3 regions of the Anaerobacillus sp. ABR4_321 genome follow, and region 2 is predicted to be linked to each of the others. Evidence: a T-box and tRNA genes for the amino acid it is inferred to sense, from the RefSeq annotation. Region 2 holds a T-box; the other regions hold tRNA genes.
What was found. The T-box of region 2 lies ahead of leuS (leucine--tRNA ligase). A T-box ahead of a tRNA ligase gene usually reads a tRNA of that ligase, here a tRNA-Leu.
Positions count from the first base shown of each region.

Region 1: it has a tRNA-Leu gene. The T-box ahead of leuS (leucine--tRNA ligase) is inferred to sense a tRNA for this amino acid. The anticodon was not compared.
Region 3: it has a tRNA-Leu gene. The T-box ahead of leuS (leucine--tRNA ligase) is inferred to sense a tRNA for this amino acid. The anticodon was not compared.

Region 1 covers NZ_JBSWTK010000001.1:439,091-442,347, forward strand. The annotation lists rRNA gene ACXADT_RS02330 (16S ribosomal RNA) at 1-1,272, opposite strand, end outside; tRNA gene ACXADT_RS02335 (tRNA-Ile) at 1,442-1,518, opposite strand; tRNA gene ACXADT_RS02340 (tRNA-Gly) at 1,526-1,599, opposite strand; tRNA gene ACXADT_RS02345 (tRNA-Pro) at 1,609-1,685, opposite strand; tRNA gene ACXADT_RS02350 (tRNA-Arg) at 1,702-1,778, opposite strand; tRNA gene ACXADT_RS02355 (tRNA-Leu) at 1,789-1,874, opposite strand; tRNA gene ACXADT_RS02360 (tRNA-Leu) at 1,899-1,983, opposite strand; tRNA gene ACXADT_RS02365 (tRNA-Lys) at 1,991-2,066, opposite strand; tRNA gene ACXADT_RS02370 (tRNA-Gln) at 2,072-2,146, opposite strand; tRNA gene ACXADT_RS02375 (tRNA-Asp) at 2,166-2,241, opposite strand; tRNA gene ACXADT_RS02380 (tRNA-Glu) at 2,284-2,358, opposite strand; tRNA gene ACXADT_RS02385 (tRNA-Ser) at 2,366-2,456, opposite strand; tRNA gene ACXADT_RS02390 (tRNA-Asn) at 2,460-2,534, opposite strand; gene ACXADT_RS02395 (SprT family protein) at 2,720-3,178, opposite strand.
Region 2 covers NZ_JBSWTK010000001.1:1,698,177-1,701,433, forward strand. The annotation lists gene mnmL (tRNA modification radical SAM protein MnmL/YtqA) at 1-361, opposite strand, end outside; gene ACXADT_RS08755 (hypothetical protein) at 511-723, shown strand; T-box leader at 934-1,163, shown strand; gene leuS (leucine--tRNA ligase) at 1,221-3,257, shown strand, end outside.
Region 3 covers NZ_JBSWTK010000001.1:223,305-226,561, reverse strand. The annotation lists tRNA gene ACXADT_RS01235 (tRNA-Asp) at 1-36, shown strand, start outside; tRNA gene ACXADT_RS01230 (tRNA-Met) at 79-155, shown strand; tRNA gene ACXADT_RS01225 (tRNA-Phe) at 349-424, shown strand; tRNA gene ACXADT_RS01220 (tRNA-Thr) at 429-504, shown strand; tRNA gene ACXADT_RS01215 (tRNA-Tyr) at 577-661, shown strand; tRNA gene ACXADT_RS01210 (tRNA-Trp) at 669-742, shown strand; tRNA gene ACXADT_RS01205 (tRNA-His) at 762-837, shown strand; tRNA gene ACXADT_RS01200 (tRNA-Gln) at 844-918, shown strand; tRNA gene ACXADT_RS01195 (tRNA-Gly) at 927-1,001, shown strand; tRNA gene ACXADT_RS01190 (tRNA-Cys) at 1,012-1,086, shown strand; tRNA gene ACXADT_RS01185 (tRNA-Leu) at 1,113-1,202, shown strand; tRNA gene ACXADT_RS01180 (tRNA-Leu) at 1,235-1,319, shown strand; gene ACXADT_RS01175 (hypothetical protein) at 1,486-1,611, shown strand; gene ACXADT_RS01170 (YetF domain-containing protein) at 1,657-2,115, shown strand; gene ACXADT_RS01165 (DsbA family oxidoreductase) at 2,190-2,888, shown strand; gene yvfG (protein YvfG) at 2,932-3,153, opposite strand.

The sequences.
Region 1 (3,257 bases), 1.3 Mb from region 2:
GTGTCGCTGCCCTTTGTACCGTCCATTGTAGCACGTGTGTAGCCCAGGTCATAAGGGGCATGATGATTTGACGTCGTCCCCACCTTCCTCCGGTTTGTCACCGGCAGTCACCTTAGAGTGCCCAACTGAATGCTGGCAACTAAGATCAAGGGTTGCGCTCGTTGCGGGACTTAACCCAACATCTCACGACACGAGCTGACGACAACCATGCACCACCTGTCACTCTGTCCCCCGAAGGGGAACGTCCTATCTCTAGGAGTGGCAGAGGATGTCAAGACCTGGTAAGGTTCTTCGCGTTGCTTCGAATTAAACCACATGCTCCACTGCTTGTGCGGGCCCCCGTCAATTCCTTTGAGTTTCAACCTTGCGGTCGTACTCCCCAGGCGGAGTGCTTAATGTGTTAACTTCAGCACTGAGGGTGGAACCCCCCAACACCTAGCACTCATCGTTTACGGCGTGGACTACCAGGGTATCTAATCCTGTTTGCTCCCCACGCTTTCGCGCCTCAGCGTCAGTTACAGACCAGAGAGCCGCCTTCGCCACTGGTGTTCCTCCACATATCTACGCATTTCACCGCTACACGTGGAATTCCACTCTCCTCTTCTGCACTCAAGTCCCCCAGTTTCCAATGGCCCTCCACGGTTGAGCCGTGGGCTTTCACATCAGACTTAAGAGACCGCCTGCGCGCGCTTTACGCCCAATAATTCCGGACAACGCTTGCCACCTACGTATTACCGCGGCTGCTGGCACGTAGTTAGCCGTGGCTTTCTGGTTAGGTACCGTCAAGGTACCGCCCTATTCGAACGGTACTTGTTCTTCCCTAACAACAGAGCTTTACGACCCGAAGGCCTTCGTCACTCACGCGGCGTTGCTCCGTCAGACTTTCGTCCATTGCGGAAGATTCCCTACTGCTGCCTCCCGTAGGAGTCTGGGCCGTGTCTCAGTCCCAGTGTGGCCGATCACCCTCTCAGGTCGGCTACGCATCGTGGCCTTGGTAAGCCGTTACCTTACCAACTAGCTAATGCGCCGCGGGCCCATCCTACAGTGTTAGCCAGAGGCCAACTTTCAACGTTGCATCATGCGATGCTATGTATTACCCGGTATTAGCTCCGGTTTCCCGGAGTTATCCCAGTCTGTAGGGCAGGTTGCCCACGTGTTACTCACCCGTCCGCCGCTGAGAAATGGGAGCAAGCTCCCATTTCTCCGCTCGACTTGCATGTATTAGGCACGCCGCCAGCGTTCGTCCTGAGCCAGGATCAAACTCTCCGATAGAAAAGTTCAATCTAGCTTTAAAACAATGTTGTTTCCGTAGAAACAATTTCTTGCATGGCGTTTCGTTCAGTTTTCAAAGATCGATTTGTTTCTTTCGATGTCGTTTTCAGCGACTTTACTAATGTATCACATCTTGCGAAGTCGCGTCAACACCTTTTTTTAAGAAAGATGGTGGGCCTGAGTGGACTCGAACCACCGACCTCACGCTTATCAGGCGTGCGCTCTAACCAGCTGAGCTACAGGCCCATCTTTATGGAGCGGGTGATGGGAATCGAACCCACGACATCAGCTTGGAAGGCTGAGGTTTTACCACTAAACTACACCCGCATTTCTAGATGGTCGGGAAGACAGGATTTGAACCTGCGACCCCTTGGTCCCAAACCAAGTGCTCTGCCAAGCTGAGCTACTTCCCGACTATGTTATTAAAAATGGCGCGCCCGAGAGGAGTCGAACCCCTAACCTTCTGATCCGTAGTCAGACGCTCTATCCAATTGAGCTACGGGCGCATTATATAGTTGGTGCGGTTGAGAGGACTCGAACCTCCACGGGGTCTCCCCCACTAGCCCCTCAAGCTAGCGCGTCTGCCATTCCGCCACAACCGCGAAAACGTATTTCTTTGTTTGAATTGGTGCGGGTGAAGGGACTCGAACCCCCACGTCGTAAGACACTAGATCCTAAGTCTAGCGCGTCTGCCAATTCCGCCACACCCGCATGAAAATGGTGAGCCATGAAGGACTCGAACCTTCGACCCTCTGATTAAAAGTCAGATGCTCTACCAACTGAGCTAATGGCTCGATAATGGCTGGGCTAGCTGGATTCGAACCAGCGCATGACGGAATCAAAATCCGTTGCCTTACCGCTTGGCTATAGCCCAATATCGATGTGAAAATAAATGGCGGTCCCGACGGGAATCGAACCCGCGATCTCCTGCGTGACAGGCAGGCATGTTAACCGCTACACCACGGGACCTTATCATGCTATTGTTTTTGTTGTTCATTGTTCGAATAAAAATGGTGACCCGTACGGGATTCGAACCCGTGTTACCGCCGTGAAAGGGCGGTGTCTTAACCGCTTGACCAACGGGCCATAAAAATGGCGGAGAAGGAGGGATTTGAACCCTCGCGCCGCTCACGCGACCTACACCCTTAGCAGGGGCGCCCCTTCAGCCACTTGGGTACTTCTCCGTTTGGCTCCACAGGTAGGATTCGAACCTACGACCGATCGGTTAACAGCCGATAGCTCTACCACTGAGCTACTGTGGAATAATATGTTGTTTGTTGTTGCCGTCGTTATCGGCGACATTTAATATAATAACCCATCCAGAAAGCAAAGTCAACATATTCTCAAAAGTTTTTTTGGCTGTTTTTGAGAAGCTAATGATGCGTTTCGGACAAGTCTCTCAAAGAGACTATATTAATTTAACACATAGCTTTTACACCGTCAATAATTAATTAGAAGAAGTTAATAAGAGTTTCCCCCTGCATTTCCCACAGACAAACCTCGCCGTATCTATTCTCCTTTTTCGTTTGTAGGAGGTCTTGCAATTCGAACATTGATAGATGTGTTTGATTTTCTCCGTACGCCTTTGGCCAGGAACAGCCTGACAGTATCTCGAGCCGCCTACACGATTCAGGAGTGCTTTGAAATCTCGATCCTTATGTTTGTATCCTTTCCCTTGAAGATGAAGGTGGTAATGACAGAGCTCATGCTTGATGATACCGATCAGCTCATCAAAACCGTACTCCTCATAATGCTTAGGGTTGAATTCGAGATTATGAGATCTTAATAAATACCGACCGCCCGTTGTTCGTAAACGTGGATTAAACGTTGCTTCGTGAAGGAAAGGCAATCCGAATGATTCAAGTGATGTTTTTTCTACCATTAGCTGCAGGCTTTTGTTATCCATAAACGCCCCTCCTGTGATTCGAACACTTACAAGCAGTATTTCATAAACTAATTTACAGCATCTTATCAAATGTGTCACG
Region 2 (3,257 bases):
GTTGCAATATGACTTCATATTTTTCACGAAGTTCGTTAACTGGTGCGTAAGTATTGGTGAACGCTTGGAAGTAACCGAGGTATTTCGCATCTTTCCACTTCTTAGCACGAGTTCGGTCTTTTATCGTATTAAACTGTGTAACGAGGTCATCTCTGCGATCACCTGCAAAATCACCAGAGCCACTAACGCTGCAAAACGTACAACCTCCGTGTGCGACTTTCCCATCTCTGTTTGGACAATCGAACCCTCCATCTAAAGGTACTTTAAATACCTTATGACCGAATGTCTGACGTAGGAAATGATTAAACGAGTAGTAACGCATGTCAGTTCCAAAGTGGTCGGGAAGATAATCAAATTTCATAATTGGAGCAACTCCTCTTTCGAACGGCGCCCGTCCAGAATAATAATCAAATTTTATCACTTTCAAAAGGCTTCTCCAAACCTTTTTAAATGTTTGGGAATATTTAGGTCGTGGTAAAGAAGACTATACACAGATAAAGAGGTGAGCGTATGAAAGATAATGAAAAGCGTCATAAAAAAGGCGAAACGAATAATCCAGAACAGCTTCCAGATCAAGAGCGAAATCAGCTCGATGAAGATGTTTCTGAGATGAATGTAGACCCTATTCCACTTGAAGACCTGAAAGAAGAGCAAAAAGAAGAAAAGCAGAAACCAAAATCCAAAGATGACTCAGCTAGTCAAAAGAAATATAGAGAAGGATAACGCACCCACAGTGGTGCGTTTTACTTTGTTTAGAGTTCTCTTTGTCTTCTTACCTTATTGCTTTCGTATCGTGTCAGGCCTCATACGGAAATCTTACTGTTGAAAGATTTTTCCTAATGTATAAACCCCTATGTGACCGTCTAAAATGATAATGTTCTTGACAATTTTCTGAAGTATTCATACAATACAAACTATATACTGAGATTAAACTGAAAGATTATGATGAGGAATAGTAATAAAGCTTCTACTTTAAGAGAGTTAACGGGTGGTGAAAGTTAACATAGAAACTTTATGAACTCGCCTTTGAATCGGAATCCTGAAAGATAGTAGGGAGCCCCGTCCGCCTGCGTTAAAGGTTTTAAGTGAGTGCGATTCAGCACTAATCCGGGTGGTACCGCGGGTGATTGTGAATAACAGATTCTCAACCTCTCGTCCCTGTTTATAGACAGGGATGGGAGGTTTTTTATTTTATGGATAGTTGGAAGGAGAGAGCTAGCATGTCTTTTGATCACAAATCGATCGAAAAGAAATGGCAACACTATTGGGAACAGAATAAAACGTTTAAAACGACTGAAGAAGCAGAGGGAGAAAAAGTTTATTTTCTCGATATGTTTCCATATCCATCAGGAGCAGGTCTGCACGTAGGCCATCCAGAAGGGTATACAGCTACAGATATATTGTCACGTATGAAACGAATGCAAGGGTACAACGTATTGCATCCGATCGGTTGGGATGCGTTTGGTCTTCCAGCAGAGCAGTATGCTCTTGATACAGGTAACAATCCACGTGAATTTACTCAGCAAAACATCAACACGTTCCGTCGCCAAATCAAGGAACTTGGATTCTCGTATGATTGGGATAGAGAAGTAAATACGACCGATCCAAACTACTACAAATGGACACAGTGGATTTTCACAAAACTATATGAAAAAGGTCTTGCTTACGTAGATGAAGTTGCTGTGAACTGGTGTCCAGCTCTAGGAACGGTTCTAGCTAATGAAGAAGTCATCGATGGTAAAAGTGAGAGAGGTGGACACCCGGTAGTACGTAAACCAATGAAACAGTGGGTGTTGAAAATCACAGAGTACGCAGACCGCTTGCTAGAAGATCTTGAAGACCTAGACTGGTCTGAAAGTATTAAAGAGATGCAGCGCAATTGGATCGGGAAGTCAGAAGGTGCTGAAGTAACGTTTGAAATCGACGGACATGATGAATCGATCGATGTCTTTACGACTCGTCCTGATACACTGTTCGGAGCTACGTATATGGTTCTAGCGCCAGAACATCCTCTAGTGGACCTTATTTCAACTGATTCTGAAGCTGCAAAAGTAAAAGACTACCGTTCAAGTGTGCAAACGAAGAGTGATCTTGAGCGTACAGAACTTTCGAAAGAAAAAACAGGCGTCTTCACAGGGGCATATGCGATCAATCCGATCAACAATGAGAAGCTTCCGATCTGGGTAGCAGACTATGTTCTAATGAGCTATGGTACTGGAGCTATCATGGCGGTGCCTGCTCATGATGAGCGTGACTACGAGTTCGCAACAGCTTTCGACCTACCGATAAAAGAAGTTGTAGCAGGTGGAGATATTTCGAAAGAAGCTTACACTGAAGAAGGGGAGCATGTTAATTCAGACTTCCTGAACGGACTTGATAAAACAGAAGCGATCACTAAGAGTATCCAGTGGCTTGAAGAAAAGAACAAAGGTAAGAAAAAGACAACATACAGACTTAGAGATTGGTTGTTCAGCCGTCAACGTTATTGGGGAGAACCAATTCCAATCATCCATTGGGAAGACGGAACGATGAGTGCTGTTCCTGAACAAGATCTTCCAGTCACTTTACCTGAAACAACAGAGATCAAGCCTTCAGGAACGGGAGAATCTCCACTTGCTAACATTGATGAATGGCTAAATGTAGTTGATCCGAAGACTAGTATGAAAGGACGCCGTGAGACAAATACCATGCCTCAATGGGCGGGAAGCTGCTGGTATTATCTTCGTTACATCGATCCAGATAATGATCAAATGTTGGCTGATCCAAAGAAACTTGAAGCTTGGCTTCCTGTAGACATGTATATTGGAGGAGCGGAGCATGCGGTTCTGCACTTGCTATACGCTCGCTTCTGGCATAAAGTACTTTACGATATTGGCGTCGTTCCAACGAAAGAGCCATTCCAGCGTCTACGAAATCAAGGGATGATCCTTGGTGAAAACAATGAGAAGATGAGTAAATCTAAGGGGAATGTTGTTAACCCGGATGAAATTGTTGAAACGCATGGAGCAGACACACTTCGCCTTTACGAAATGTTTATGGGACCATTCGAAGGTTCCATCGCATGGTCAAGCAATGGATTAGACGGTGCTAGAAGGTTCCTTGATCGTGTGTGGCGTTTATACGGAGAAGGTGACCTTTCAAAAAGCTCGATCTCAAAAGAAGCATCAGAGGATGGCCTAGAGCGTGTTTATCACGAAACGGTTAAGAAAGTTACGGAAGACTTCGAGGGCTTGCGTTTTAATACGGCGATCTCTCAA
Region 3 (3,257 bases), 1.5 Mb from region 2:
AGGAGATCGCGGGTTCGATTCCCGTCGGGACCGCCATTTTCAATCAACATAGTTGGTTTAGAAAATTCATTATATTATCGCGGGGTGGAGCAGTTCGGTAGCTCGTCGGGCTCATAACCCGAAGGTCGCAGGTTCAAATCCTGCCCCCGCAACCAATTTAAGATTTCTAACTACGTCGAATAGACTTCTTGCTAGAAATCAATGGGAGTACTCGGTAGAGTGCAACCAAAAAATTCCACTACGTCGAATAAGCATCTTAGCTGAATTTTAATTGTAGCCCTTTAGGGCAACCTAAACTCTTACTATAAGCTAGATCTAAATAACGTAAAAGCGGAATGTTTAAAACATGGCTCTGTAGCTCAGTCGGTAGAGCAGTGGACTGAAAATCCACGTGTCGGCGGTTCGATTCCGTCCGGAGCCACCATGTTGCCGGTCTAGCTCAATTGGTAGAGCAACTGACTTGTAATCAGTAGGTTGGGGGTTCAAGTCCTCTGGCCGGCACCATTTTTCTCAAAAAGGTATCAATTTCCATTGTTTTTATATATAGTATATATTACAATGATAATTGCCTGTTTTGGAGGGGTAGCGAAGTGGCTAAACGCGGCGGACTGTAAATCCGCTCCCTCAGGGTTCGGCGGTTCGAATCCGTCCCCCTCCACCATTTTGATAGGGGTATAGTTTAAAGGTAGAACAGAGGTCTCCAAAACCTCCGGTGTGGGTTCGATTCCTACTACCCCTGCCAATTAAGATTTAAAATAATGGCGATTGTGGCGAAGTGGTTAACGCACCGGATTGTGGTTCCGGCATTCGTGGGTTCGATTCCCATCAGTCGCCCCATTATGTTGGGCTATAGCCAAGCGGTAAGGCAACGGATTTTGATTCCGTCATGCGCTGGTTCGAATCCAGCTAGCCCAGCCATATTAGTTGCGGAAGTAGTTCAGTGGTAGAACACCACCTTGCCAAGGTGGGGGTCGCGGGTTCGAATCCCGTCTTCCGCTCCATTTTTATAACGGCGGCATAGCCAAGTGGTAAGGCACGGGTCTGCAAAACCCTTACGCCCCGGTTCGAATCCGGGTGCCGCCTCCAATCTTCATATTTTTTTAAAAAGTCCTGCCGGAGTGGCGGAATTGGCAGACGCACAGGACTTAAAATCCTGCGGAGGGTGTACCTCCGTGCCGGTTCGAGCCCGGCCTCCGGCACCATTTACTTTCCGAAATTAAAAAATTGTCTTTATGCCGGTGTGGCGGAATTGGCAGACGCGCACGACTCAAAATCGTGTTCCGTGAGGAGTGTCGGTTCGAACCCGACCACCGGTACCAGTTACATATTTGATACTTAAACGTCAGGATTTCTACAGTGTAGAAGTCTTTTTTTATTGTCTTAAACCTTCGATAGAAACAACCACTTCTTCATAATGTCTCATCTTTCAGTGAAAACTAGAATGTGTGATAGCCGAGATCGACTTCATGAGAAGGAGGAGAGGGTGTGTTGGATTATTCATTGTTATGGAAAGCTGTATTACTCGTTGTTGGAGGAACGTTCATCTTGCGGATTGCAGGACGAAAATCGATTAATCAGATGACGATCGCTCAGGTCGTTATTATGATTTGAATGGGTTCCTTGATCGTACAGCCGATTGCTGGGGAAAATGTGCTAGTGACGTTGTTAATAGCTTTAGTACTCGTACTTACTCTGGTTTTAATCGAACTTGGAGAGCTGAAAGTCGACTGGATCGAAGGATTGGTTTCTGGGCGGTCTAAGATGGTTATTAAGGACGGTACATTGCAAGAGAAAGAACTAAAAAAGCTGAGGTTAATTGTTGATCAATTAGAAATGAAATTAAGACACTCTCAAATCTCCTCGATCGAAGACGTTCAGGAAGCTACAATGGAAGCGAATGGCCAACTGGGTTATACACTAAAGCCTCACATGCAAGCAGCGACAAAAGGCGATGTCGATTCATTACGTCAGGATTTGATAGCGATTCAACGTTTATTAGGTGGAAGTCCATCCAATTCAGCGATAACGACAGGCCCAATGAATTCAAAATTGTTTTCTGAAGTTGAGGCATCGATGTCCTCTTCTCCAGATAATCAACACAATAACTTGCAATGAGCGAAACATTATCTCTCTATCAGCGAAAAATGGTACACTGACTGTAAATCGATTACTATGAAAGAGTGATAACCATGAGAGTAGAAATTTGGTCTGATTTTGTATGTCCTTTTTGCTATATAGGAAAAAGACGCTTAGAAACCGCGCTTCAATCCTTTCCACATCGCGACGAGGTTACGGTCGTTTATAGAAGCTTTGAACTTGATCCGAACGCAGAAAAAGCAACTGGAAAAAGCAAAGCTGAGCTTTTAGCGAGTAAGTATAATGTCAGCCTTGAACAGGCTGAAGGTATGTGTGAGAACATGAGGCAACAAGCAGAAAACGAAGGCTTAACGTTTGATTTTAAGAATATGAAGCCTACTAATTCTTTTGATTCTCACCGACTGCTTCAGTTTGCCGCAAAACACGACCTAATGGAAAAGATGGCAGAAAGACTTTTCTATGCCTACTTTACTGAAACGGAAGACATCTCTGATCATGACACGCTTTGTAACCTAGCTGAAGAGGTAGGACTTGATAGGGTAGAAGTGAATGATATGCTTCGTAGTGAAGAGTTTTCAAAAGAAGTACGCTTTGATGAGTCTCTTGGCAGCCAATTAGGCATTCAAGGCGTTCCATTCTACGTCTTTAATGAAAAGTATGCTGTTTCAGGGGCCCAGCCTCCAGAGATGTTCCAACAGGCGTTAAACAAAGCCTGGGAAGAGGATAAGCAGCTTCAGGTAATCACTAGTGAAGGTGACGCTTGTGGTACTGATTCATGTGACATCAAGTAAACGAATTAAAAGGCTCTCTTACATGTTGTAAGAGAGCCTTTTGTTATTCTTCCGCCTTTTCTTCTTTAATCGTCTTGTATGCAGTATCCAGGTTTCGAATTCTACGAACGATCTCAGAATTTTTGTTAAGATTGTCGTAAATCATAGAAGACACAACTGACCGGTAGTAGCTGTTCATCGCTTCTTGCTTTGAGAACACATCATCGTTTTTCTTTATGTACTGTCTAAAGTTTTCTTCAAAGAATGGTATTGAAAAAGGTTCCATATGCTCATTCCTTTCACATTGGTTTCAGTCACTATCATACACTTGTAGATTCTATATTGAAATATTGTAAAGCAAATCTAAAGAAAATTAAAATTACCTATTGT